DNA from 3 places in the Agrococcus phoenicis genome. Region 3 is predicted to be linked to each of the others. Evidence: predicted binding sites of a transcription regulator. Region 3 holds the regulator's gene; each other region holds the start of a gene.

Region 1 (3,258 bases), 850 kb from region 3:
ATCTATGTCGCGACGCCGCATTCGCACCACCTCGAGCACGCGCTCCTCGCGATCGAGGCCGGCAAGCACCTGCTCATCGAGAAGGCCTTCACCACCACCGGTGACGACGCCCAGCGCCTGGTGGATGCCGCTCGCGCCAAGGGCGTGTTCGTGATGGAGGCGATGTGGACGCGCTTCCTCCCGACGATGGTCGCCGCGCGCGAGCGCGTCGCCGCGGGCGATCTCGGCGAGGTCGTGAGCGTCGTCGCCGATCACTCGCAGATGCTCGACCTCTCCCCCGGCAGCCGGTTGATCGAGCCATCGCTCGGCGGCGGGGCCCTGCTCGACCTCGGCGTGTACTGCGTCTCGCTCGCGCACGCGTTCCTCGGGCCGGTCGCGCGCATCCGAGCCGCCGGCGTCGTCGATGACGCCGGCGTCGACCACCGCGGCGCGGCGATCCTCGAGCACGCGCGCGGCGGGATCTCCTCGCTGACGTTCTCCATGGAGACGCTCGGCTCGAACCGCGCCACCATCGCGGGCACCGAGGGGGTGATCGAGCTCGATCCGTCGTTCTACGCCTGGACCGCCTACGCGCGACGCCACGCCTCCGACCGCGACACGGTCGCCGAAGCCTTCGAGCCGCAGCTCGAGGGCCGCGGCATGCAGTTCCAGGCTGCCGAGGTGGAGCGCTGCATCACGGCAGGCCGGCTCGAGAGCCCGACGATGCCGCTCGACGAGACCGTCGCGATCATGCGCGTGATGGACGAGGTCACGGCGCAGATGCGCGCGGCCCGCTGACGCGAGCGCGAGCCGTGGGCGCGCTGCGAGCGGCGGCTCCGCTGCGCGCTCGCCGCCGCCGCTGCTAGCTCGCTGCCGCCTCCCGCGCCGCGATGCGCTCTTGCACCTCGGGGCGACGCAGCGGCGGCACCGTCTTCGGTGGCTGCTTGCGCTCGGGCAGCTCGTCGAGCAGGTGGTGGGTGACGTGCGCGATCTCGGCGACGGCCCGCTCGAAGGCCTCGCGCGTGCGCTCGGACGGATGCGTGATGCCAGACACCTTGCGCACGTATTGCCGCGCGGCCGCCTCTACCTCGGAGTCGTCGGCAGCCGGCTCGAGCCCGCGGAGCGTGGTGATGTTCCTGCACATGGCGACCACGCTAGGCGCGTGCGCGCGCGAGCGCCAGGGCCTCGTCGTGCCCGATGCGCCAGGTCAGTGGTGGCGCCGAACCTGCGTGCGATCGGCGAGCCCGGATGCTCTCCACAGCCTCCTCCCACGACCCGCCCCGTGTCGGTAGCACGCGGTACTCTTCGAACATAGATTCGAACTGCTACAAGCGGGTGTGGTGCGCGGCGTGAGCACGAGGAGGCGAGCATGGCGAAGGTCCGGGAGGCAGCGGTGGCCGTCGAGGCGGCGCGCGCGGCCTTCGCCGGTGCGGCCGAGCTCGCGAGCGCATCGCGCCAGGAGGTCGCGGATCTGCTGGCGCTGCACGCGCAGCTCCTGCGGCTCGTCGAAGCGCAGAGCGTGCGCCTCGCAGGCGAGATCGCTCAGCGCTCGACTGGCCCCGATGACGAGTCGATCTGCCGCCTGCTGGGCGCCACGACGCCCCGCGCGGCGATCGCGGCAGCCTTCGGCATCCGCAGCCGCGACGCGAGCGAGCTGCTCACGATGGCAGCGGCCACCGCGCCGGCGACGAGCCTGAGCGGCAGCGACATCCCTGCCCGCTACCCCCGGGTCGGCGAAGCGCTCGACGGGGGCACCATCTCGCTCGCGCAAGCGCGCGCCATCGTCGCCACCCTCGAACCTGCGGCGTCGCGTGCCGACCTCGACGAGCTGGCGTGGGCCGAGGGCTGCCTGGTCGATGCGGCGATCGACGCCGATGCGCCGCTCGTGCCTGAGCTGCTGATCGCGCAGGGCCGCGCCTACGTCGCGGTACTGGATCCCGACGGCGTGCTGCCGACCGACGAGCTCCTCCGCGCGCAGCGATCGCTGCGGCTCTGGCGGCGACGCGACGGCGGCTGGCGCATGCAGGTGGATTCGCCGCCCGAGGACGGGTCAGCGATCCAGGCGCTGCTCGACGCCATGACATCGCCGAGGAGGGCCGTGCGGTTCGTCGATGACCCGGTCGGTGCCGAGGACGGCGCAGGCGACGCCACAGCCGAGCCGGCGGGCGACGGCGGGCAGCACGCGCCGCCTGTGGACGGTCGCACGCTGGCGCAGCAGCGCCACGACGCGCTCATCGGCGTCGTGCACGCCTTCGCCGCCTCGGGCGACGCGCCCGTCGCTGGCGGTGAGCCGCCACGGCTCGTCTTCGTCGGCTCCATCGAGGCGTTCGATGCCTACCGCCAGGGCGCCGCTCACCGCGACCGGGCGCTCCGGATCGAGCACACCGGCGCGATCGTGCCCATCGAGACCGTCGGCCGACTGCTGTGCGACGCCGTCGTGCAGCGCACGGTCGTCGACAGCGAAGGTCATGTGCTCCACCTCGGGCGCGAGCAGCGCACCTTCAGCAGCAAGCAGCGTCGCGCGCTCGGCGTGCAGTATCGGGGCTGCGGAAACGCGGCATGCGGGGCGCCCGTGAGCTGGAGCGAGGCCCACCACGTCCGGTGGTGGCGCGACGGAGGCCCGACCGACGTCGACAACGGCATCCTGCTGTGCAGCCACTGCCACCACGAGGTGCACGCCGGTCGACTCGTCGTCGTCGGCACCCCCGGTCACTGGCGGGTCGTGTCGCAGCTGCGGCCGTCGAGCAGATCCGCGCGCAGCTCGCGGGCGCAGGTGCTCGCGCCAGTGACGTCGGCCTGCGCTGCCGATGCCTCGGCGCCGCTGGCAGTCAGGCTGCCGGATGCCGCGGCTTCACCAGACACCGCGCCCCTACCGGAGACCCTGGCCCAGCCGCCCAGCGACCTGTCGCCGCCAGCCGATCGGTCGCGAAGAACAGCTGCTCGCAGATCAGCCGATCGGTCGCACCGCCCAGCGACCACGCGACGCTCGCGCTCGCGAGCGCGCCACGGACCGCCGGGTCAGCTCTCCTTGGTGATCTCCACCGAGACGAACAGCTGGCTCTTCCCCGCACCCGCGTACACGCCGCGCAGCGGCGGCACGTCGTTGTAGTCGCGGCCGAGCCCGACCTTCACGTGCCGCTCGCCGATGTCGATCAGGTTCGTCGGATCCCACGCGTTCCACTCACCCGTGAACCACTCGACCCACGCGTGCGACTCGCCGCGGATCGTCTCGCCGATCTGCGCGTTCGGCTTCGGGTGCAGGTAGCCGGAGACGTAGCG
Region 2 (3,258 bases), 430 kb from region 3:
CGTGATCACCGGCGGCAACGCGGTCGGTGTCGGCGGTGACGCGCACAGCGAGGGCTCGTCGGCTGAGGCGTCGACGGGTTCCGGTGCTTCGGATGCCGCTGCGTCGACCTCGGGTGATGACAGCCTGCTGGGTGGTACGCAGCTGGTGGCTGATGTGGTGGCGCCGATCGTCGCGGGCGGCAATGCCGTCGGCGTCATCGGTGACGCGACGAGCACGGGTTCGAACGCTGGTGCGTCGACGGGTTCCGGCTCGTCGGATGCTGCGTCGACCTCGGGTGATGACAGCCTGCTGGGTGGTTCGCAGCTGGTGGCTGATGTGGTGGCGCCGATCGTCGCTGGCGGCAATGCCGTCGGCGTCATCGGTGACGCGCACAGCGAGGGCTCGTCGGCTGAGGCGTCGACGGGATCCGGTGCTTCGGATGCCGCTGCTGCGACCTCGGGTGATGACAGCCTGCTGGGTGGTACGCAGCTGGTGGCTGATGTGGTGGCGCCGATCGTCGCTGGCGGCAACGCCGTCGGCGTCATCGGTGACGCGACGAGCACGGGTTCCACCGCTGGTGCGTCGACGGGTTCCGGCTCGTCGGATGCTCCGTCGACCTCGGGTGACAACAGCCTGCTGGGTGGTACGCAGCTGGTCGCCGATGTGGTGGCGCCGATCGTCGCTGGCGGCAACGCCGTCGGCGTCATCGGTGACGCGACGAGCACGGGTTCCACCGCTGGTGCGTCGACGGGTTCCGGCTCGTCGGACGCTCCCTCGACCTCGGGTGACGACAGTCTGCTGGGTGGTCTGCAGGCCGTGATCGGCGCTGCGGTTCCCGTGGCGGTCGGCGGCAATGCGATCGCCGTGCTGGGCGACGCGACGAGCGAGGGATCGACGGTCGACTCCTCGGCGACGACCGGGCCGGGCAGCGGCTCGACCTCGGGTGACGACGGGCTGCTCTCGGGTCTGCTCGGCAACATCGGCATCGCGGTGCCGGTGAACGTCTCCTGCAACGCGATCGGCATCATCGGCGACGCATCGTCGAGCGACTGCAGCGCGGTGACGGTCCCGGGTACCCCTGGTGAGCCGGGTACGCCGGGTGAGCCGGGTACGCCGGGTGAGCCGGGTACGCCGGGTGAGCCGGGTACGCCGGGTGAGCCGGGTACGCCGGGTACGCCGGGTGAGCCGGGTACGCCGGGTGAGCCGGGTACGCCGGGTGAGCCTGGTACGCCGGGTGAGCCTGGTACGCCGGGTGAGCCTGGTACGCCGGGTACGCCTGGTACGCCTGGTGAGCCTGGTACGCCGGGTGAGCCGGGCACGCCCAGCACCCCGGGCGACGACGGCAAGGTCGACCTCCCGGTGATCGACCGCCCGGCCGACGGCGGTACCACCCCGTCGGCGACGAGTGGTTCGGCGACGATGCTGCCGCAGACGGGCGCGGAGCACTCCGCGGCCCTGCTGGTGGCGCTCGCCCTGCTGGCGCTCGGTGCCCTGCTGATGCTGGGCGCACGACGCGCCCGCAGCATGGAGTGACGTGCACGGAGGTGCGGGACGCTCCACGGCGTCCCGCACCTCCGCATGCCCGCGCTGCATGCCTGGTCGAGGTGCAGGCGGGTCGCGACACACCGCATCCGCTTGACTGCGTTCGAACGTGTGTTCGATCATGGTGACATGGCAGAGCAGGCGATCGAGCGGGGCGCGCAGCCGCGCGCCACCCCGCAGCGCGACAGCCGCATCGGTGTGCTGCGCGTGCCCGACTGGGCGGTCGTCGTCGCGCGCCAGACGGGCGCGCTGCCCGCCGGTGGCGAGGCCGGCGTTCCGGGTGCGATCACCCATGCGCTGCGCATCGTCGGCTGCGATGCAGGTGCACGAGCCGACGGCGTGCGGGTCGGCATGCGGGTGCGCGACGCGCAGGCCGCCTCACCCATGCTCGCGCTCGCGCCCGCCGACCCGGTGGGCGAGGCGCTCGCCTTCGAGCAGGTCGTGCGGGCGGTGCTCGCCGTCGTGCCGGCGGCGCAGCCCATCGGCGACGGCGCACTGGCGTTCCGGATGCGCGGGGCCAGCAGGTTCTACGGCTCGGAGCCACGTGCGATCGAGGCGGTGCGCGCGGCGCTCGCGGCGCTGGGGCTGACGGCGGCGTTCGGTGTCGCCGATGACCGCTTCACGGCAGAGCTCGCCACCGGAGCCGACACGATCGTGCCCGCGGGTCGCAGCAGTGCGTTCCTGGGCTCGTTGCCCGTGGGGGTGCTCGGCGACGACGAGCTGCCGGGCATGCTGCACCGGCTCGGCGTGCACACGCTCGGCGAGTTCGCGCAGCTGCCTGAGGCGAGCATCCGCGATCGCTTCGGTGCCGCAGGCCTCATCGCCCTGTCGCGGGCGCGCGGGCTCGACGACCGCCGAGTCGACGAGGCAGGGCTGGGGGAGGAGCGCGTGCTGCGGCTCGTGTTCGAGCCCGGCATCGAGGGCGTGGCAGAGCTGGCGCTCGCGGTGCGCGAGCCGGTCGAGCGCTTCGTGCGGCAGCTGGCCGAGCAGCGGCTCGTGTGCAGCGAGATCCGCATCCTGCTGCGCGCCGAGGAGGGGCGGGTGAGCGAGCGCCTCTGGCGGCAGCCGGGGTTCCTGCGCGCGAGCGACATCGTCGACCGGATGCGCTGGCAGCTGGCCGAGAGCGAGCTCGGGTCGGCGCTCGTCGAGGTCGAGGCGCTGCCCGAGCGGCTCGATGCCGACACCGAGCACATGCCGGGGCTGTGGGGCGGCGGCGACATCGACGACCGCACCAAGCATGCGCTCGAGCGGCTGCAGAGCATGCTGGGGCGCGAGGCGGTGCTCACCGCGGCGACCGGCGGCGGCAGGCTGCTGGCCGAGCGCGGCGTGCTCACCCCGTGGGGGGATGCCGCACCGCCCCAGCCGGTCGGGCCGTGGCCCGGGGCGCTGCCTGCGCCACGGCCATCCGTCGTCTTCCGCCCGCCGCTGCCGGTGCTGCTCGTCGATGCCGCCGGCCTCACCGTCGAGCCCGGTGCGCTCGACGTGCGCGAGGCATCCCCCGCCGCCTTCTCGCCGCCCGCCGCGCCGCGCCGGCGAGTGGTGACGTGGGCGGGGCCGTGGCCGATCAGGCGGCGCGAGCTGGGCGACGTCGTGCACCGGCTGCAGCTGCTCGACGGCGAGGGCGAGGCCTGGGTGCTGCTGCACGCCGACGGCGCCTGGCTCGCCGAGGGCCGCTATGCCTAGCGAGCGGCAGAGGGTGAGCACCGTCAACCGGCATGGAGGGGCGTCGACCGGAT
Region 3 (3,258 bases):
TCGTCCGGACCGACTTGGGCGCGACGGGATCGGGAGAGAAGTAGTGGTCCGGCACGGACTCGACAGTAGCGAAGGAACAACGATGGCAGAACCGCAGGACGCGGGCACCGGCGCCGACGCCGGACAGGAGCACGGCCGCGCGACGGAGCGGATCCTCCGCTGGGCGCAGCCGACGGACGGCGAGGTGCGGGCGCGAGCGCAGGCGCTGCAGGGCGACGATGCCTTCAGCGACACCGACGGCGAGCAGCTGGAGCGCGCAGATCGCGCGGCCCTGCGCCGCGTCGACGGGTTGCGCACCGAGCTCGAGGACGTCACCGAGGTCGAGTACCGGCAGCTGCGGCTCGAGAACGTCGTGCTCGTCGGTGTGTACTCGGGATCTGCGACGGATGCGGAGAACTCGCTGCACGAGCTCGCGGCGCTCGCCGAGACCGCTGGGGCGCAGGTGCTCGACGGCGTGCTGCAGCGCCGGCCGAACCCCGATCCCGCCACCTACGTCGGCCGGGGCAAGGCCGACGAGCTGGCGACGATGGTGAAGGAGCTGGGTGCCGACACGGTGATCGCCGACAGCGAGCTCTCCCCGAGCCAGCGACGCGCGCTCGAGGACCGCGTGAAGGTGAAGGTGATCGACCGCACCGCGGTGATCCTCGACATCTTCAGCCAGCATGCGAAGAGCCGCGAGGGCAAGGCCCAGGTCGAGCTGGCGCAGCTCGAGTACCTGCTGCCGCGCTTGCGCGGCTGGGGCGAGTCGATGTCGCGCCAGGCCGGTGGCCAGGTCGGCGGTCAGGGCGCCGGCATGGGATCGCGCGGACCGGGTGAGACGAAGATCGAGCTGGATCGCCGCCGCATCCACACCCGCATGGCGAGGCTGCGCAAGCAGATCAAGGGCTTCGCCCCCGCGCGGCAGGCGAAGCGCGCGAACCGCGACCGCTTCGAGGTGCCGGGGGTCGCGATCGCCGGCTACACGAACGCCGGCAAGTCGTCGCTGCTGAACCGCATCACGGGGGCCGGGGTGCTGGTGGAGAACGCGCTGTTCGCGACGCTGGACGCGACCGTGCGGCGCGCGCAGACGCCGGACGGTCGCGAGTTCACGATCGCCGACACGGTCGGCTTCGTGCGCAACCTGCCGCACCAGCTGGTCGAGGCGTTCCGCTCCACCCTCGAGGAGGTCGCGGAGTCGGAGGTCGTCGTGCACGTCGTCGACGGCAGCCACCCAGACCCCGCATCGCAGATCGCCACGGTGCGCGACGTGCTGGGGGAGACCGGTGCGCGCTCGATCCCGGAGATCGTCGTGTTCAACAAGGCCGACCTGATCAGCGACGACGACCGCCTGGTGCTGCGCGGGCTGCAGCCGGATGCGATCTTCGCCTCCGCGCGCACCGGCGAGGGCGTCGACGCGATCCTGGCGCGCATCGCCGAGGTGCTGCCGCGCCCCGAGGTCGCGGTCTCGCTGCTGGTGCCCTTCGATCGCGGCGACGTGATCGCGATGCTGCACGACCGCTTCGAGGTGCTCGATGAGCGCTACGAGGAGGCCGGTACCCGCGTCGACGCCAAGGTCTCCGAGGCGGCGGTGAGCCAGCTGGCGGCCTTCCGCGTGTAGCAGCAGGCTGCAGCGATGACGAAGGCGCGGACCCCGTGGGGCCCGCGCCTTCGTCGTACGACGCTCAGACGGAGCGCAGCACCGCCACGACCTTGCCGAGCACCTCGGACTCGTCGCCCAGGATCGGCTCGAAGGCCGAGTTGCGCGGCAGCAGCCAGGTGTGGCCGTCGCGCTGCTTGAACACCTTGACGGTCGCTTCGCCGTCCAGCATGGCCGCGACGATGTCGCCGTTGACCGCGTCGCGCTGCTGGCGCACCACCACCCAGTCGCCGTCGCAGATGGCGGCATCGATCATCGATTCGCCGACCACCTTCAGCATGAAGAGGTCGCCGCCGCCCACGAGCTGCTTCGGCAGCGGCATGACGTCCTCCACCTGCTCCTCGGCCGTGATGGGGATGCCGGCCGCGATGCGGCCGACCATCGGCACGAAGGTCGCCTGGTCCATGCTCCCGACGGAGGGGTCGAGCTCGTCGGGGACGAGCACCTCGATCGCGCGGGGCCGCGCCGGATCCCGCCGGATCATGCCTGCCAGCTCGAGCTGCCCCAGCTGGTGCGTGACGCTCGAGAGCGAGGAGAGGCCGACGGCGTCGCCGATCTCTCGGTAGCTCGGCGGGTACCCGCGCTGCCGCACGGCCTTCTGGATGACCTGCAGGATCGCCTGCTGCTTCTCGGTCAGCTGCCTCGTCATACCGCTCCGCTCCTGCCGATCCCTGGGCCCGAGCGCCCGCGGACGGGCGTGTGGGTGGTCTGGGATTGACTGCTCCTGGTTCGAAAGCGTATCCGACGGAGCGCTCGGATCAAACGGATGTTCGAGCGTGTCGTGGAGAAACTCCGCGATATCCCTTGACGCATCCGGCGGATCGAAGATAGGTTCGAAACAGAGATTCGCAGGCGGTGCTCCCGGCCGAGCACCGCCTGCGGGTCCAGACCGAAGGAGCATCGATGACTGCCATCGCCACCGCCGCAGTGACCAGCGCAACGCCTGGCACGCGCATCCGCATGACCGCTCGCGGCCGCCGCGCGCTCGCCCTGCTGGTCGCCGCCCCCGTGCTCGCAGCCGGCGCGCTCGCCGGCGTCGGGCTCGTCGGCGACGCCATCTCCGGCGCTGTCGCATCCTCCTCGACGGAGGGTGTCGAGCTCGAGCAGATCTCCGTCATGCCCGGCCAGTCGCTGTGGCAGATCGCCCGGTCGGTCGCGCCCGAGGCAGACCCTCGCGATGTGATCGCCGAGATCGAGCTGCTCAACGGCATCGGCGGATCCATCCAGCCCGGCGAGCTGCTCGCCATCCCCGCGCACTACTCGCGCTGAACGTCCCGCCCCGTGCGGCGCACGTCGCGTCGCGCGAGGCATCACACATCGTCCTAGGCTGGTCGGGTGACCGGCCTCGACGACCTCCCCATCCGCGATGACCTCCGCGGGCTGACGCCCTACGGCGCCCCGCAGCTCGAGGTGCCGGTGCTGCTGAACGTCAACGAGAACGCCTACCGCGTCCCCGAGGCCGTCGCCGTCGACATCGTGCAGGAGATCGCACGAGTGCTGCCGAACGCCAACCGCTACCCGGATCGCGAGTTCGACGGGCTGCGGGCATCCTTCGCCGCCTACCTCGGCCACGACCTGCAGCCGGAGCAGATCTGGGCCGGCAACGGTTCCAACGAGGTGCT

The links. The regulator LexA, encoded in region 3, represses DNA repair genes until DNA is damaged. The targets are predictions, from matches to a motif close to TCGAACANNTGTTCGA.
Region 1: AA0Z99_RS11090 (DUF222 domain-containing protein) is a predicted target of LexA. The motif match lies at 1,285-1,300, and genes of this name have one in related genera.
Region 2: AA0Z99_RS09080 (DNA polymerase Y family protein) is a predicted target of LexA. The motif match lies at 1,626-1,641, and genes of this name have one in related genera.

Annotation. Positions count from the first base shown of each region.
Region 1 is NZ_CP154854.1:2,317,411-2,320,668, forward strand. It holds gene AA0Z99_RS11080 (Gfo/Idh/MocA family protein) at 1-777, shown strand, start outside; gene AA0Z99_RS11085 (DUF2277 domain-containing protein) at 842-1,123, opposite strand; gene AA0Z99_RS11090 (DUF222 domain-containing protein) at 1,349-3,088, shown strand; gene AA0Z99_RS11095 (transglutaminase family protein) at 2,998-3,258, opposite strand, start outside.
Region 2 is NZ_CP154854.1:1,897,789-1,901,046, reverse strand. It holds gene AA0Z99_RS09085 (beta strand repeat-containing protein) at 1-1,513, shown strand, start outside; gene AA0Z99_RS09080 (DNA polymerase Y family protein) at 1,652-3,205, shown strand.
Region 3 is NZ_CP154854.1:1,471,424-1,474,681, reverse strand. It holds gene AA0Z99_RS07120 (class I SAM-dependent methyltransferase) at 1-55, opposite strand, end outside; gene hflX (GTPase HflX) at 83-1,597, shown strand; gene lexA (transcriptional repressor LexA) at 1,662-2,285, opposite strand; gene AA0Z99_RS07105 (hypothetical protein) at 2,540-2,905, shown strand; gene AA0Z99_RS07100 (histidinol-phosphate transaminase) at 2,972-3,258, shown strand, end outside.